2 regions of the Bacillus infantis NRRL B-14911 genome follow, and region 1 is predicted to be linked to the other one. Evidence: a T-box and tRNA genes for the amino acid it is inferred to sense, from the RefSeq annotation. Region 1 holds a T-box; the other holds one or more tRNA genes.
What was found. A T-box is a leader RNA that pairs with one kind of tRNA and senses whether it is charged. The one in region 1 lies ahead of N288_RS17760 (valine--tRNA ligase), so its partner is inferred to be a tRNA-Val.
Positions count from the first base shown of each region.

Region 2: it has a tRNA-Val gene. The T-box ahead of N288_RS17760 (valine--tRNA ligase) is inferred to sense a tRNA for this amino acid. The anticodon was not compared.

Region 1 covers NC_022524.1:3,502,880-3,511,141, reverse strand. The annotation lists gene hemL (glutamate-1-semialdehyde 2,1-aminomutase) at 1-572, shown strand, start outside; gene spoVID (stage VI sporulation protein D) at 773-2,062, shown strand; gene ysxE (spore coat protein YsxE) at 2,180-3,250, shown strand; gene N288_RS17765 (hypothetical protein) at 3,257-3,448, opposite strand; T-box leader at 3,613-3,850, shown strand; gene N288_RS17760 (valine--tRNA ligase) at 3,922-6,564, shown strand; gene N288_RS17755 (bifunctional folylpolyglutamate synthase/dihydrofolate synthase) at 6,643-7,956, shown strand; gene N288_RS17750 (sensor domain-containing diguanylate cyclase) at 8,084-8,262, shown strand, end outside.
Region 2 covers NC_022524.1:1,434,101-1,442,362, forward strand. The annotation lists gene N288_RS07375 (TRAP transporter permease) at 1-1,835, shown strand, start outside; gene N288_RS07380 (hypothetical protein) at 2,007-2,231, opposite strand; gene N288_RS07385 (ATP-binding cassette domain-containing protein) at 2,404-3,231, shown strand; gene N288_RS07390 (hypothetical protein) at 3,228-3,932, shown strand; tRNA gene N288_RS07395 (tRNA-Val) at 4,115-4,186, shown strand; gene N288_RS07400 (LLM class flavin-dependent oxidoreductase) at 4,290-5,309, opposite strand; gene N288_RS07405 (molybdopterin-dependent oxidoreductase) at 5,557-6,147, shown strand; gene N288_RS07410 (DUF3870 domain-containing protein) at 6,339-6,668, shown strand; gene N288_RS07415 (M55 family metallopeptidase) at 6,833-7,657, shown strand; gene N288_RS07420 (ABC transporter permease) at 7,670-8,262, shown strand, end outside.

The sequences.
Region 1 (8,262 bases):
ACGAAGTCATGACAGGCTTCCGTGTCGGCTATCATTGCGCTCAAGGCTATTACGGCGTTACCCCTGACATTACCTGCCTCGGCAAAGTAATCGGCGGCGGCCTGCCTGTAGGCGCCTATGGCGGCAAAGCGGAAATCATGGAGAGAATCGCCCCGAGCGGCCCGATCTATCAGGCAGGAACACTTTCAGGCAATCCGCTGGCCATGACTGCCGGATACGAAACGCTGAGCCAGCTCACTCCTGAATCGTACAAAGAATTCGAACGGAAGGCTGACAGGCTGGAAGAAGGCCTTTATGCAGCAGCGAAAAAGCATGATATCCCGCTGACGGTCAACCGTGCAGGTTCAATGATCGGTTTCTTCTTTACAAACGAAGAAGTCATCAATTATGAAAAAGCGAAAACCTCCAACCTGGACTATTTTGCTTCTTATTACCGTGAAATGGCGAATGAAGGAGTCTTCCTGCCTCCATCGCAATTCGAGGGATTATTTTTATCAACCGCCCATACGGATGAAGATATTGAAAAAACATTGAACGCAGCCGAGCTTGCATTTTCCAAGCTGAAAGGCTGATGGAAGCAGGCCGGTTAACTCCGGCCTGTTTTTGTGTGTGTCCTTATACACGAATCCCCCCTCATTGCCTCATTAATATTCACCCCCTACTCTCCTGCGCTCCATAACTTTTCACAATCTAATCATAATTACTATCAGCCGTTCATAGAGTGATAATGACATAGTGATTATACGTGAAAGAGCTGAAAGGAGGAGTCGCTTTGTCCCAGGAAGATCAATCATGCCTGCGCTTTTCTTTAGAAGAATCCGTCTGGTTCCAAAAAGGACAGGAAGTATCTGAGCTTGTTTCTATTTCGCTTGATCCGAATATAACCATCCAGGAACATGAACAATATGTATCGATTCAAGGATCGCTGAAGCTGGCCGGGGAGTACCGGAAAAATGAAGAAGGTGAACTGGAAGAATCTTTTGCCAGCCCGAAATTCATTCAATCCGTTGAAGAGAGGGAAGGGGGGATCTGTGAATTTTCTCACCATTTTCCTGTTGATATAACCATTCCGAATAATAGGATAGGAAGCGTCTATGATTTGGATGTCTATATTGATTCTTTTGACTATCAATTCCAGGAAAGAAGCTGCATGAGGCTGACAGCAGATCTGACCATCACCGGGCTCTACGGGGAACAGCAGCATCCTGCCGCGGAGTATGATGAGGAAGATGCAGCACAGGAACACGATGAAAGGCCGGAAGAAGAGGAAGCTGAGGCAGAAGCTCAGGTAGAGGAGCAGCAGCAGGATCATTTTGAGCCACTGCTTGCAGCAGAAGAGGAGACTGAAAAGGAGCTGGAGCCTTTATTCCGTTCGGCAGCGCCGGCAGAGTTAATAATAGAGAACAATGAAGAGGTGCAGCTCCCGGAATATGCCGGTTTCAAAGATTCTATTTATAAAGCCGGGGCAGGAGCGGAAGAGGAAGATGAAACAGAGAACGCAGAAGCTGCCGATCTGTTTGCCCCTTTTACTGCCGAAGCGAGAAAGCAGCCGGAGGAGGCTGAAAAAGAAGAAAAGCCGGCAGCGTTTTTTGACACCATCAAAGATCATGAGCTTCCGGTCCCGGAAGCAGCCTACCATGCTGAACCTGCAGAACAAGTGCCTGACCATAGCTTTGCAACGTTCAGGAGTGAAAAGGCAGCAGAAGATACTTATGCCGGTAACCAAAAGCCGGAAATGCAGCCGGCAGAAATATTGACCGGCTTCAAGGCCCAGCAGGAGGAAAGTGAATCTTCTTCTGACCAAGCTCCAAAAAAGAAGAAAGCAGCCAATAAGAAAAAAAGCAAGAGCTTGTCACTGGCTGAGTTTCTGGCCCGAAAGGAAGAAGAGCAGTCTGCCAGGATGAAAGTGTGCATCGTCCAGCATGGCGACACACTCGATATTATCGCAGAAAGATATGAGGTTCCTGTTCCGGCGCTGCTGAGAGTCAATCACCTGGAGCTGAACCAGGACGTTTATGAAGGCCAGGTGCTGTATGTCCCTGTGCATGCCTATCAGAAATAGCCTTCTGCAGGCAATAAGACATGTATGAAACAGGCTGGGCAGGTATGGAGGTACCTGTTCAACTGTTTCTTTTATTTCCGGAGGATCACTACGCCAATAAGAAAGTGGGATACGCGTATGGAAGGAAGCAACAGGTTAGCAGCGGTTTCCCCGATTTTAAAGCACTATGCCGTCCAGCCCCACTTTGTGGAAGACTACGGCAGGACCAGGAAGATCTATTCCGATAAAGGCGTTTTTGCACTGAAAAAGCTGAAAGCAAAGCATGGGACCGATTTTATCAGGCAGGTTCAGTCCCTTTATCAGAAGGGCTACAACCGGATAGTGCCGATCTATCCGGCTGCTGACGGCCGCTACGCTGTTTTTCATGAGAGTGAACTGTATTATTTAATGCCATGGCTCGCCAATGAAGAAAAAGAAAACCGTTTTGAACGCCATCAGCAGATGTTCCGGGAACTGGCACGGCTGCACACACTGTCATTGAAGGAAGTCAATGTCACCAGCGAGGAGCGGCAGGAGCATTATGAAAAGACCCTGCTCGCCTGGGAGAAGGAGACAGAATTCTGCGAGGGATTTATTGATGAATGTGAAAGAAAGCAGTATATGGCGCCATTCGAGCTCCTTTTCTGCCTGTATTACCATGATATTACCCAGGCGCTGAAATTTTCGAAAGGCAAGCTGAAGGATTGGCATGAAAAAACGAAGGATGATGAAAAAGCGCGGACTGTCATCATCCATGGAAAAGTTTCAACAGAGCATTTTCTGTATGATGAAAGAGGCTACGGATATTTCAGCAACTTTGAAAAATCGCGCCAGGCTTCCCCGCTCCACGATCTCCTGCCGTTTCTGTCGCGCTCTTTAAGAAGTTACCCGAAGCGGAGCGATGAATCGGTTGAGTGGCTGTATACCTACTTTAAATATATGCCGTTCAAGCAGGATGAAATGCTCTTGTTCCAGAGCTATCTTGCCCACCCGGGCCCTGTCCTGAGAGAGGCGGAAAACTACCATAAGAACCGCGGTTCTGCAGATGAAAGAAAGCTCGTCCAGCAGTTTCAGCGCCAATTCTGGCTTCTGAAGAATACAGAGTACATCGTCATGAGGATCGACGAAATCGAAAGGCAGAAGCAGCAGGCACAGGAAGCGGCAAAAGCCCAGGCCGAACAGGAAGGAGCCCCGGACAATTCGTCCTGAGGGCTCCTAAATGAATTCAAGATGGAGTGCCAGAGCCAGCAAGATAAAGACTGAAAGCAAAAGAACATCGAAGGTCGTAGGAATGAGAATGGTCCGTATTCCCTGAAAGACACAGAAGGGAATTATGAATTGGGCACAAACACTTCTAAAGGTCCTCAGCCATGGAGGCAGGGTATAAGGATTGAATTTCCTTTTCATCTGTTTTCCCCCTAATCTCTTTTACACCATTCTATGTCCCTTCCCCAGGTTAAGTGCCTATTTTTTAGAATCGTACGGGCAGATGTATGATTTTAAAAAATATTGCCGATACTTATTGACTATAAACCGCGAAATTCGGTACTATATCATATATAAATATCATTAGAAAAGCATTGACAGGGAAGAGTACAGTGCAAGCTGCCTAAAGAGAGGAAAACCCCAAGCTGAAAGGTTTTCCAGGCAGAATCATTGGAAGGTCGCCCTTGAGCTTCTTTCGCGAACAGAACGTGTTCACAGTAGCGAAAGACGGGAAAACCGTTATCAGATTAAGCGCCTGGCAGGATTGCATTACTTGCCCGGAAAAAAGGTGGTACCGCGAAATCAGCTCCATTCGTCCTTTTATTGACGGATGGAGTTTTTTATTTGTTCAGGTACCCACAACACTAACAGATACAAGGAAGGCAGGGAATACAATGGAGAATAATGAATTGGCGATGCCAACAAAGTATGATCCCCAGAATATTGAAAAGGGACGGTATGAATGGTGGATCGGTAACAAATTTTTTGAAGCGAAGGATGATCAAAGCAAAGAGCCTTATACGATCGTCATCCCGCCGCCGAACGTAACAGGAAGGCTTCACCTCGGCCATGCCTGGGATACCACGCTTCAGGATATCCTTACCCGCATGAAGAGGATGCAGGGCTATGATGTATTATGGCTTCCGGGCATGGACCATGCCGGCATCGCAACACAGGCGAAAGTCGAGCAGAAGCTGAAAAGCGAAGGAAAATCCCGCTACGATCTCGGCCGCGAAGCATTTGTCCAGGAAACATGGAAATGGAAAGAAGAATATGCAGACCATATCCGCCAGCAGTGGTCTAAGCTCGGCCTGGGACTTGATTACAGCCGCGAGCGCTTCACAATGGATGAGGGGCTTTCCAAGGCGGTTAATAAAGTTTTTGTCTCTCTTTATAAAAAAGGCCTGATTTACCGCGGCGAATATATCATCAACTGGGATCCAGCCACAAAAACTGCGCTCTCAGATATCGAAGTAATTCACCAGGATGTCCAGGGCGCCTTTTATCATATGAACTACCCGCTTGCAGACGGTTCAGGATCCATTGAGGTCGCCACAACCCGTCCGGAGACCATGCTTGGCGATACAGCTGTAGCGGTTCACCCTGAAGACGAACGCTATCAGCATCTGATAGGGAAAAATGTTGTCCTCCCGATTACCGGCCGTGAAATCCCGATTGTTGCCGATGATTATGTGGATAAGGAATTCGGATCTGGTGCGGTTAAAATCACTCCTGCACATGACCCGAACGATTTTGAAATCGGGAACCGCCACGATCTTCCGCGCATCCTTGTCATGAACGAGGACGGAACCATGAATGAAAATGCCGGCAAATACAACGGCCTCGACCGCTTTGACTGCCGCAAGCAGATCGTGAAGGACCTGCAGGACAGCGGCGTACTTTTCAAAATTGAAGAGCATATGCATTCTGTCGGCCATTCTGAGCGGAGCGGAGCTGTGGTTGAGCCATATTTGTCCACACAATGGTTCGTCAAGATGCAGCCGCTGGCAGACGAAGCGGTAGCACTGCAGCAGAAAGAAGATAAAGTCAACTTCATCCCGGACCGCTTTGAAAACACATATCTCCGCTGGATGGAAAATATCCGCGACTGGTGCATCTCCAGGCAGCTCTGGTGGGGCCACCGCATCCCGGCCTGGTATCACAAGGAAACAGGCGAGGTGTATGTAGATTCCGAGCCTCCGGCTGATGCTGAGAATTGGACCCAGGATAATGATGTTCTTGATACCTGGTTCAGCTCCGCCCTATGGCCATTCTCTACAATGGGCTGGCCGGATGAAGAAAACCCTGATTTCAAGCGCTATTATCCGACAGCAAGCCTTGTAACAGGCTATGACATCATCTTCTTCTGGGTATCCAGAATGATTTTCCAAGGCCTTGAGTTTACAGGAGAGCGCCCATTCAAGGATGTACTCATCCACGGACTGGTAAGAGATGAGCAAGGCAGGAAAATGAGCAAATCACTCGGCAACGGAGTAGATCCTATGGATGTCATTGCCCAGTACGGTGCCGATTCACTCCGCTACTTCCTGTCGACTGGAAGCTCGCCTGGACAGGATTTGCGCTTCAGCATGGAAAAGGTAGAAGCAACTTGGAATTTCGCCAATAAAATTTGGAATGCCTCCCGCTTCGCCCTTATGAATATGGCTGGCCTGAAATTTGAAGACATCGATTTAACAGGAGAAAAATCAGTAGCTGATAAATGGATCCTCACAAGGCTGAACGAAACGATTGAAACGGTAACAAGGCTTTCAGACCGCTATGAATTCGGTGAAGTCGGCCGTGTGCTTTATAACTTCATCTGGGACGATTTCTGCGACTGGTATATTGAAATGGCGAAGCTTCCGCTTTATGGGGAAGACGAAGCGGCAAAGAAAACGACCCGTTCGATTCTTGCATATGTACTGGATAATACCATGAGGCTTCTCCACCCGTTCATGCCTTTCATTACAGAAGAAATCTGGCAGAACCTTCCTCACAGCGGTGAATCAATCACGATCGCTGAGTGGCCGAAGGTGAAAGAAGAATACACTGATAAAAAGGCAGCAGGCGATATGAAGCTGCTTGTTGAAATCATCCGTTCTGTCCGGAACAGCCGTGCAGAAGTGAATACACCATTGAGCAAGAAGATCAAGATGATTCTGAAGCCGAATGATGACGATGTTCTTGCTACTCTCACAGCCAATAAAGCTTATATTGAGCGCTTCTGCAATCCGGAAGAGCTTGAGATCAGCCCTGCTGCCGCAACACCTGATAAGGCAATGACAGCAGTCGTTTCCGGAGCTGAGATCATCCTTCCGCTGGAGGGACTCATCAACATCGATGAAGAAATTGCCCGGTTGAAAAAAGAGTGGGATAAGCTGAACAAAGAGGTTGAGCGTGTACAGAAGAAGCTCTCCAATGAAGGCTTTGTTAAAAAAGCGCCTGAAAAGGTCATTGAAGAAGAACGCGCCAAAGAAAAGGACTATACTGAAAAGAGAGCGATTGTAGAAGCTCGCTTAAATGAACTAAAAGGGTAAACCACCCATAACGGAAAAGGCGGATCCAGGAAGGATTCGTCTTTCCGTATGGTTTCCTATGTATGGAGGCAGATACTTATGTTTCAAACGTACGAAGAAGCAATATCCTGGATCCACTCCCGCCTTCGCCTCGGAATCAAGCCAGGGCTAAAGCGGATGGAATGGATGATGGAAAAATTGGGCCATCCCGAGAGAAAGCTCAAGAGTGTACATATCGGAGGAACGAATGGGAAGGGATCAACGGTTGCCTATTTGCGTTCCATCCTTGTGAGTGCCGGATTCAAGACTGGTACCTTCACCTCTCCTTATTTTGAACAATTCAATGAAAGAATCAGCCTGAATGGCCAGCCTGTGAAGGATGAAGAAATCCTCAGGCTTGTTAATGATATTTACCCGCTCAGCGAGGAGCTGGAAAAGACGGAGCTTGGGGCACCGACTGAGTTTGAAGTTATTACTGCAATGGCCTTCCGATATTTTGCCGACGTAAATCCGGTTGATATCGCCCTGTTTGAAGTCGGCCTGGGAGGAAGGTTTGATTCGACCAATATCGTCCATCCGCTTCTGTCCATCATCACCAGCATCGGCCTTGACCACACAGCCATCCTTGGAGACACCTATGAACAGATAGCCTTTGAAAAAGCGGGGATCATCAAAAGCGGTGTCCCTGCCTTGACGGCTGTTTCACAAGAGGGAGCCCTTTCTGTTATTAAAAAAACAGCTAAAGAAAAGAACGCGAAGCTGTACCGGCTTGGCAGCGAAATCGGAATCAGTGATCATCAATCGTCTGACCATGGTGAAAGGTTTACCGTCAGCACGATTTTCCGGGAATATAAGAACCTTGAAATCAGCATGCTGGGATCTCATCAGACAAGGAATGCCGCGCTTGCAGCTGCGGCCGCAGGAATCCTGAACCAGTACTACTCCTTTATGATAGAAGAAAAAGATCTTAGGAAAGGTCTGTCCGAAGCCTATTGGCCAGGCAGGCTTGAACGCCTTTCTGACAATCCTGTCGTTCTCATGGACGGAGCCCATAATGAAGAAGGCATCATGGCTCTTGCAGATGAGCTGGGCAAAAGGTATGATGGCAAAAAAATAGCAGTTGTCTTCGCAGCATTGTCAGACAAGAAGCTGGACAAAATGATCAGAATCCTTGATGGAGCTGCCGATAGAATTACATTTACCCAATTTGATTTCCCAAGGGCGGCGGATGCTGAAATGCTTGCCGGCCTTAGTATATCCAGAAATAAAACGGCCTGTGCCAGCTGGGAAGAGGCCATCAGGACAGAATTGTCGAACCTGCAGTCTGCTGATGTTCTGGTGATTACAGGGTCGCTCTATTTCCTCTCTGCCGCAAAACCATTTCTGAATTCACTGATTGGAAAAAGGTGTTGATGCTTTGGCAGAGCAGCGCATTATTAGAGTGACAAATTTTTGGAAATTTGATACAATAATATTTATTTTGTGACTATTCTACTATATTGTAAATATTTGGGTATTTTGAGGCGGAAGGATGGGGATTATGGTTAAGCAGGGAGCGATAAAATACATATGGATCATCTGGGCGCTGACTGTGCCTGCCGGAGTCTGGCTAACCTATACCCTCTATCCTCCGCAGCCTGCAGCTTTGAACGTCGATGTCCTGGCATTTATGCTGCTTATGTTTTTTGTATCATCCATGCCGATCATCATCAATAACGT
Region 2 (8,262 bases), 2.1 Mb from region 1:
CCTTCTCCCTATTTCAGCTTTACACTGGAATATTCGGTGTATTGACAGCGCAGCTACAGCGTTCCATCCACTTGGGATTTGCACTTGCGCTTATTTTTCTTCTTTTCCCGGCGAGGAAAAAGGACAGGGGGAAAAAGCATAAGGTAGCTTGGTATGATTTAATCCTTGCCATTGCTGCGGTTGCAGTAGGGGCATACTGGCCGCTTATGATTGATGAAATCGTTATGAGGGTCGGCCGTTTGACTGATCTTGATTTTTATATTGGACTTACAGCAATCATCCTTGTCCTTGAGGCAACCAGGAGGGCAGTCGGGCTTCCTATAACCATCATTGCTGCCCTTTTTCTTGCGTATGCCTTATACGGTCCTTATATGCCCGGATTCCTTGCGCACAGAGGCTTGGATCTCCAAAGGCTGGTGCAGACGATGTTCTTTACAACCGAAGGGATATTGGGTACGCCCCTCGGAGTTTCTGCCACCTTCATTTTCCTGTTCCTGCTGTTCGGGTCGTTCCTGGTAAAAACGGGTGTGGGGCAATATTTCAATGATCTGGCTGTCAGCATTGCCGGAAAAAGGACAGGCGGGCCTGCGAAGGTAGCGATCTTCTCCAGTGCACTTCAGGGTACGATCAGCGGGAGCTCAGTTGCCAATGTGGTAACTTCAGGTTCTTTTACAATCCCGATGATGAAAAAGCTTGGATACAAGAAGGAATTTGCCGGAGCGGTTGAGGCAGCAGCTTCTACAGGCGGACAGCTGATGCCGCCAATCATGGGGGCTGCGGCCTTCCTGATGGTCGAATTCATTGGCGGAGGCATCACCTACTGGGATATTGCCAAAGCAGCAGCGATTCCTGCCCTTCTTTATTTCACGGGGATATGGATCATGACCCACTTTGAAGCGAAAAGAATAGGGCTCAGGGGCCTGAAGAAAGAAGAAATGCCAAACCGCAAAAAAGTGCTGAGCAAAATCTATCTGCTGCTGCCTATCCTGGCAGTGGTCGTCCTGCTTATGAGCGGTATGAGTGTAATTAGGGCCGCTCTCTGGTCTATCCTCATTACAATAGCAGTCAGCGCTATCAAAAAAGAAACCAGGATTAATTTTAAAGATGCTATTGACGCGCTCGTTGACGGTGCAAGAACTGCCCTTGGTGTAGCCGCTGCAACCGCAGCTGCCGGCATTATCGTCGGTGTGGTAACCAAGACAGGGCTGGGGCTGAAGCTGGCAAATGGACTGCTTGATCTGGCCGGCGGTGCTTTAATACCGACGCTTATGCTCACGATGCTGGCTGCCATCGTCCTCGGGATGGGTTCACCGACGACAGCAAACTACGTCATTACATCAACCATCGCGGCACCTGCCATCATTTTGCTTGGTGTGCCTGATTTATCAGCCCACCTGTTTGTCTTTTATTTTGGCATCATTGCCGATATTACACCGCCAGTTGCACTTGCAGCCTTCGCAGCCGCTGGTGTATCCGGAGGGGAGCCGATCAAGACCGGGGTCAATTCGGCGAAGCTGGCGATCGCGGCCTTTATCATTCCGTATATGTTCGTTCTTTCGCCTGAATTGTTAATGATTGATACAACATGGTATTATCTGGTCTGGGTAGTCTTTACTGCTCTTGCGGGAATGATGGCTATCGGGTCAGGTGTTATCGGCTACTGGTTCAGAAGGCTGTGGTGGTTTGAACGCATAATCGGCATTGTTGGTGGTTTATGCCTCATCTATCCAGAAACTTTAACAGATATAATCGGCCTTGTTTCATTTGCAGCTCTTATCATCCTTCAGTTCGTTATTAAAAGGGATGATTCACTAAAGCCGCAGACTGCAGGCTGAATTACAAAGGGAGTCCAATCGGGCTCCTTTTTTGAATGATTAAAATTGTGATAATATGGATGTGGAGGAAGATTTTTGAATATTAACATAGCTTGATTGCAAATCGAGTGGGGCGGAGGCGAAATATAGGTGGCCAAAGCAGAAGAGCTAATCCCAATACAAATATTGAAATTAGCTGATTTTACGGTATGTCTGCTCTTTTTCCGGCATGAGCGAAAGAATGTTTTCGAGCTTGAAGATTCTCATTTGCCTTCTTGTGAAGCAATAGGCAAGAACGGTAGTCCCATTTATATCCTTTACTAAAATCTTCCTTTGTGTCAGCTTGTTCTTGGCGGAAAGATAGATTACCTGTATAGCCATATTTTTTTCCATTGATCTGTATAAAATGCCTTTCATTTAGTTTTCCTCCCATTAAGCCTTCTTAGGGCTTTCATTTCTTGTATTTTTATTATATGCGAACAAATGTTCTTTTTCAAGTATGAGGCTTAACTTTTTTTCATTTTTTTACATTTTAGAGTCACATGATATATCGGTGCTTGCTTTAAAGAAAATCGACTAGGGGATTACTATGAATAAGCATATGATTGAATTAATTGAGGCAGAGAAAAACATAAAAGGGAAGATGATTCTCACTAATATTAATTTAAAGCTGGATGAGGGTGAACGGGCAGCTATAATCGGGCACAATGGCTCTGGGAAAAGCACCTTATTGAAACTGATGGCAGGTTTTTTTGAACCTACTGCCGGAAGCGTAAAAAGGAGGACCAAGAAGATCGGGTTTGTTCCTGAACATTTCCCTGATCAAAATCGGTTCAGGATGAGAGAGTTTCTTTTGTCTGCAGGAAGAATGGGAGGCCGAACGAAGTCAGAGCTTGAGGAAGAGATTGAATATTATGCTGAGTTATTCAATGCAGAAGGGTTTCTGGAAACTCCCTTGAAGAATTGTTCTAAGGGAACGATGCAGAAGGCTGGGATTATCCAGGCCCTTCTGCTGCAGCCGGATGTTCTCCTCCTGGATGAGCCATTGACCGGTCTGGACGAGGAAGCCCAGCAGGCATTCCTCAGGTACCTTCCAGGCCTTAAAGGAAAAATGGCCATTGCTTTTACTGCTCATGAAAACTTCCTTGTCAGAGAGGCGGCGGACAGGGTGATTGAATTGGAAAATGGTTCTGTTGTATCTGATGTTAATAATGTTGCAGAAGCCGTAAAATACATAAAAGCCCTAGTCCCGCATATTTCAATCCTAAAAGAGTTGCCAGCTGTTCAGTATAGCCAATTGGACCATAACCTGTTTATTATTAAAGAAGCAGCTTCGGCATCAGACGTCCTTCTAAAAAGCCTTCTTGATTCTGGCTGTTCAATTGTTGAAGTGATAGAAAGGGGGGGAGCGCTTTGATGGCTTTCCTTCAGTATCAGCTCAGAAGTGTAATCAGATCTTACAGATTCCTGCCTCCGTATACTGTTTACCTGGTCTGGATTTTCGTATTGTACACCTACGAAGGGGCACCCGTCCTTAGCAGCTACGCGGTCTCATCGATTGCTTTATATTTGTGTACAGCCTGGCTGGGCATGCTTTTCTTTTCCTTGGATCAGGAACAGGAAAAGTTTATCCTTATGTCACACCTGGGCAGCAAAAAGAAATACCTTGCTGGCAAGGCAGCTGCTGTGTTTGTCTCCTCCCTGCCGCTCATGATATTTGCTATCTACTTTCCTGTGATCACAGGAAGCTTTAGATTGGAAATGGAGATTTCTTTTTACCTGCTGGCTTTCTATGCCCATATTATGCTGGCGATTCTGGGCCTGCTTGTATCAATGCTTTTCTCTGGCGGACTGAACGCGGATAAAAGGTATGCCTGGCTGGCCGCTGTTCTCATACTTACAGCTTCATTAGCAGCAGAATCAGCTGCAGATGAGTGGAAGGGAGCTTCCTGGTTCCTGTGGCTGCTGCCCCCTGTCATGAGGGCGCTGAGTTATCTAAGCCAGGGGGACATTGCGGCTAAACTGGCACCATTGCTTAAAGACAGTCTGATTATAGTGGCTTACTGTTTGGCAGCAGCTGCTGCGGGGGTTCGTTTATTTTTAAAAAAGGAAGCGTGAATGGACATCGATTGAGGATTCATATTTAACAAATTGGTTAAGGGGAACTGTCACATGCCTCTTTAGGCAATGGAGACGTTCTCCAAACCGCAAAATAAAAAATATATTAAAACGAAAAAATATCTGAAATAGTATTGACTTTGCCCCGAAAATGAATATAATTAAATATGTAGTTAAGACACGATCTGATAGTTCAGCGGGAGAATACTTCCTTGACAGGGAAGGGGTCGGGGGTTCGAATCCCTCTCAGATCATACTGAAGGATGCGTGGCAGTATAATGCCACGCATCTTTTTTTGATGATATTTAGTATAGAAGCAAAAAAGGGCTGCCGAGATTTATCGGCAGCCCTTTTTGTTTACTGTTTTTTCATGATCTCACTAACAATTTCAAATGACCGCAAGCGGGCTTTGTGATCATAAATTTGGGCGTTGACCATGAATTCATTAGCCTGAGTTTTGTCCAGGAATTCCTGCAGCTTCTTCTGCACCGTTTCTGCATCGCCAATAATGGATGAGCCAAGCTGCTGCTGCAGCAGAGCCTTTTCGTATTCACTCCATAGTTCATCCATGTTGTCGACAGGCGGCTTCAGGGCACCTGGTGTATTGCGGATCAAATTAAGGAACTGCTGCTGCATGCTAGTGGCGAGCCTTTCAGCTTCTTCCTGTGTATCAGCGGCAATCACATTGACCCCTACCATTGCATAAGGCTCAGATAGTTCATCTGATGGCGTAAAATGGCTTCGGTAAAGCTGAAGGGCAGGCAGGGTATTATCAGGAGAGAAGTGGCTGGCAAACGCAAAAGGCAGTCCCAGCTGGGCAGAGAGCCTGGCGCTGAAGCCGCTTGAGCCCAAAAGCCAGATCGGTATATTCAAGCCTTCGCCTGGAATGGCTCTTACTCTTTTCCTTTCAGCCGGCGACTCTGCTTCAAAATACTCCCGGAGTTCTTCAAGCTGTTCAGGGAAATCCTGTCCATCGTTTCCGCGGTCCCTGCGCAATGCATGTGCTGTTAGCTGGTCAGTGCCCGGCGCACGCCCGAGACCAAGGTCAATTCTGCCCGGATAAAGAGATTCCAATGTACCGAACTGCTCTGCTATGACAAGCGGTGCATGGTTCGGAAGCATAATTCCGCCGGAACCAACCCTGATGCTAGAGGTTCCCCCGGCGACATGTCCGATCACAACAGAAGTAGCAGAGCTGGCGATCCCTGCCATATTATGATGCTCTGCAAGCCAATAGCGCGTATAGCCCCATTTTTCGGCATGCTGTGCGAGGTCCAGAGTATTCTTCAATGAAACCGCTGCTGTACTGCCTTCATTGATAGGTGAAAGATCAAGTACAGAATATTTAATATCGCTTAACTTTTTATTCTCAGACATATTGTCACTTCTTTCTTCTGGAATGGCGGCTGCTGCAGTTCATCAGCTCATGTCTATTTTATCAGCAGTAATTAGTCTCTCAAAATATTATGATTTAAACCGGAAAAATCCCGCTGGCCAGGCTTATATCCCATTGGGTATTTGCGGGGAGGACTGCCTGAAAAAGTGATTGGTAAAGGGGATTTCTTGCGGGAGGAAGCTGCAAAGGTTATTCTTAATGAAAATATAATTGTAAAGGATGATGACAGTGAAGCGGGTGCTGCCGCCAGGGCAATTTGAAACTGAAAAATGGCCTGTTCTCCACCAGGGCGATGTTTATGAATTTGATGAAGCTTCTTGGGATTTCAGGCTCTTTGGAGAGGTAGAAGAGGAGGTTTCCCTGTCATATGCTGAAATGATGATGCTGCCAAAAACGGTGTCCAGCATTGATATGCATTGTGTGACTACCTGGTCCAAGTTTGGGACCAGGTTTGAAGGCATCGCTTTAAGGGAACTGCTGCAGCTGGTCAATATCAAGGAAGATGTCAAATATATAAAGATATACGGGTATTATAACGGGGACCGTTTTGGCTACTCTGCAAACCTGCCTCTGGGGGACCTTCTAGGCAATGACGCCCTGTTTGTATACAGATGGAAGGATGAAAACCATGAATGGCAGGAAATATCCCCTAAGCATGGCTACCCGCTGAGATTCATACCTCCAGCCTCTTTCTATTTGTGGAAAGGCTCAAAATGGGTATCCGGCATCCGTTTTATGAAAGACGATGAAGAAGGCTTCTGGGAGGAGCTTGGCTACTCCATGACCGCCGATCCGTTTAAGGAGGAAAGATACAGATGAAGGGACTTTTTGGTCCTTTCTAATAACTATTGAAGCTTGAATAGATAAAAAATTTAGAAAAATCCATAAAAATAATTGTCAAAGCAGTCTCTGTTATATTACAATTTCCATAAGGGCGTGTGCATTATAATGAATATTTATGTTCCCGCATAAATGCCTCATATAATATCCCCGCGCCGCAGGAGGGCAATATGTATCAGGACAGCACAGTGTATATTATTGGAGACAGCAAGACATCCTCCAATAATCCGATCATGCAGAAATACAATGGTTTTTTCATTGCACTCGTCATTGACAGGGACACACATAAGATTGAAGATGCAGAATGCTCTTCAACAATTGGGCTGACTTCCCTGTTTGTTAAGTCATTGTTTGCAGGGAAATCCATGCTGGAGGAAGAAGGCATCCTTTCTGAAATAGAAGCGCGGTATTTTGGTTCTTCCCAGAAAGCGCTGATGGTTGCTTTTAAGAATGCCAGCATAAAGTACAAGCAAATAGCCGGAATAAATTTAAATGTATAGCTGCTTTTTCTGCTGAACCCAGATAAAATCCAGCTGTTAGAGACTCTCTCTGGCAGCTGGATTTTTTTAATAGCCTAAGTTCTATTCATAACGCTATTGAAATATAGTAATTTATCCGCTATAATAGTAAGAAAATTCAAAATATTTGAAAGTGTGGAGAGTCTATGAAAATATATCTATCGGTTGATATGGAAGGCATAACCGGGCTGTCTGATTATACCCATGTTGATTCTTCCAGGCATAATTACGAAAGAAGCCGCATCATTATGACAGACGAAGCAAATTTTATTGTTTCAGAAGCTTTTGACCGCGGTGCTACTGAGGTGCTGGTGAATGACAGCCATTCCAAAATGAATAATCTTCTTGTTGAGAGGATGCACCCGGAAACCCAGCTGATCACAGGGGATGTTAAGCCTTTCAGCATGGTCCAGGGTTTAAATTCTGAATTCTCAGGTGCTATATTCGCTGGCTATCATGCACGGGCATCCATGGAAGGTGTAATGTCTCACACCATGATATTCGGTGTCCGGAATATATACATAAATGACACAGCAGTCGGGGAGCTGGGATTCAACGCATATGTGGCAGGCCATTTTGGAGTACCGGTGATCATGGTTGCAGGCGATGACAGGGCGGCCAAAGAAGCCGAAGAGCTTATTCCGAATGTAACGACAGCCGTTGTAAAACAGACCATTTCCCGTTCGGCTGTAAAAACCCTCACACCGGCTAAGGCCGGAATGCTTTTGAAAGAAAAAACCGCCGCTGCTATCGAAAACAGGGAAAAGGTTAAACCGCTTGTCCCGCCGGATGCCCCTCTCCTGAGGATTGAATTTGCAAACTACGGCCAGGCAGAATGGGCAGGGCTTATGCCTGGTACGGAAATAGAAAAAGGAACGACAACTGTCCGGTTCCAGGCAAAAAATATTCTGGAAGCATACCAGGCTATGCTGGTCATGACCGAGCTGGCCATGAGAACGGCATTTTGTTAGGAAGTGGCCGGGATGAATAGTTATATACTCAAAAGACTTTTATCGATGCTTGTTACACTATGGCTGATCATCACGCTTACCTTTTTCCTGATGCACAGCATCCCTGGTTCTCCTTTCAACGAAGAAAGGGCGACGAGCGAAGCTGTCCAGAAGAACCTGGAGGCCTATTATCATCTGGATGAACCGCTTCCTGTCCAATATGCAACTTACCTGAAGTCGCTTATAACGCTGGATTTCGGACCTTCTATCAAAAAGTCGTCACAGACAGTCAATGACATGCTGAGCAGGGGCTTTCCGGTGTCATTTGAACTTGGGATGTGGACTTTGCTCCTGGCAGTCTTTTCGGGGATCGTGCTTGGCATCATCGCAGCACTCAGGCATAACGGATTCATTGACTATCTGGCGATGACCATCGCTGTGCTTGGCATATCAGTTCCCAACTTTGTTCTGGCAACGCTGCTGATCCAGCAGGTTGCTGTCAATTGGGACCTGCTTCCCGCAGCTACATGGACCAGCTGGAGGCATATGATTCTCCCGACACTGGCTCTCGCAACCGGCCCGATGGCAATCATTGCAAGGCTGACAAGGGCAAGCATGCTCGAAGT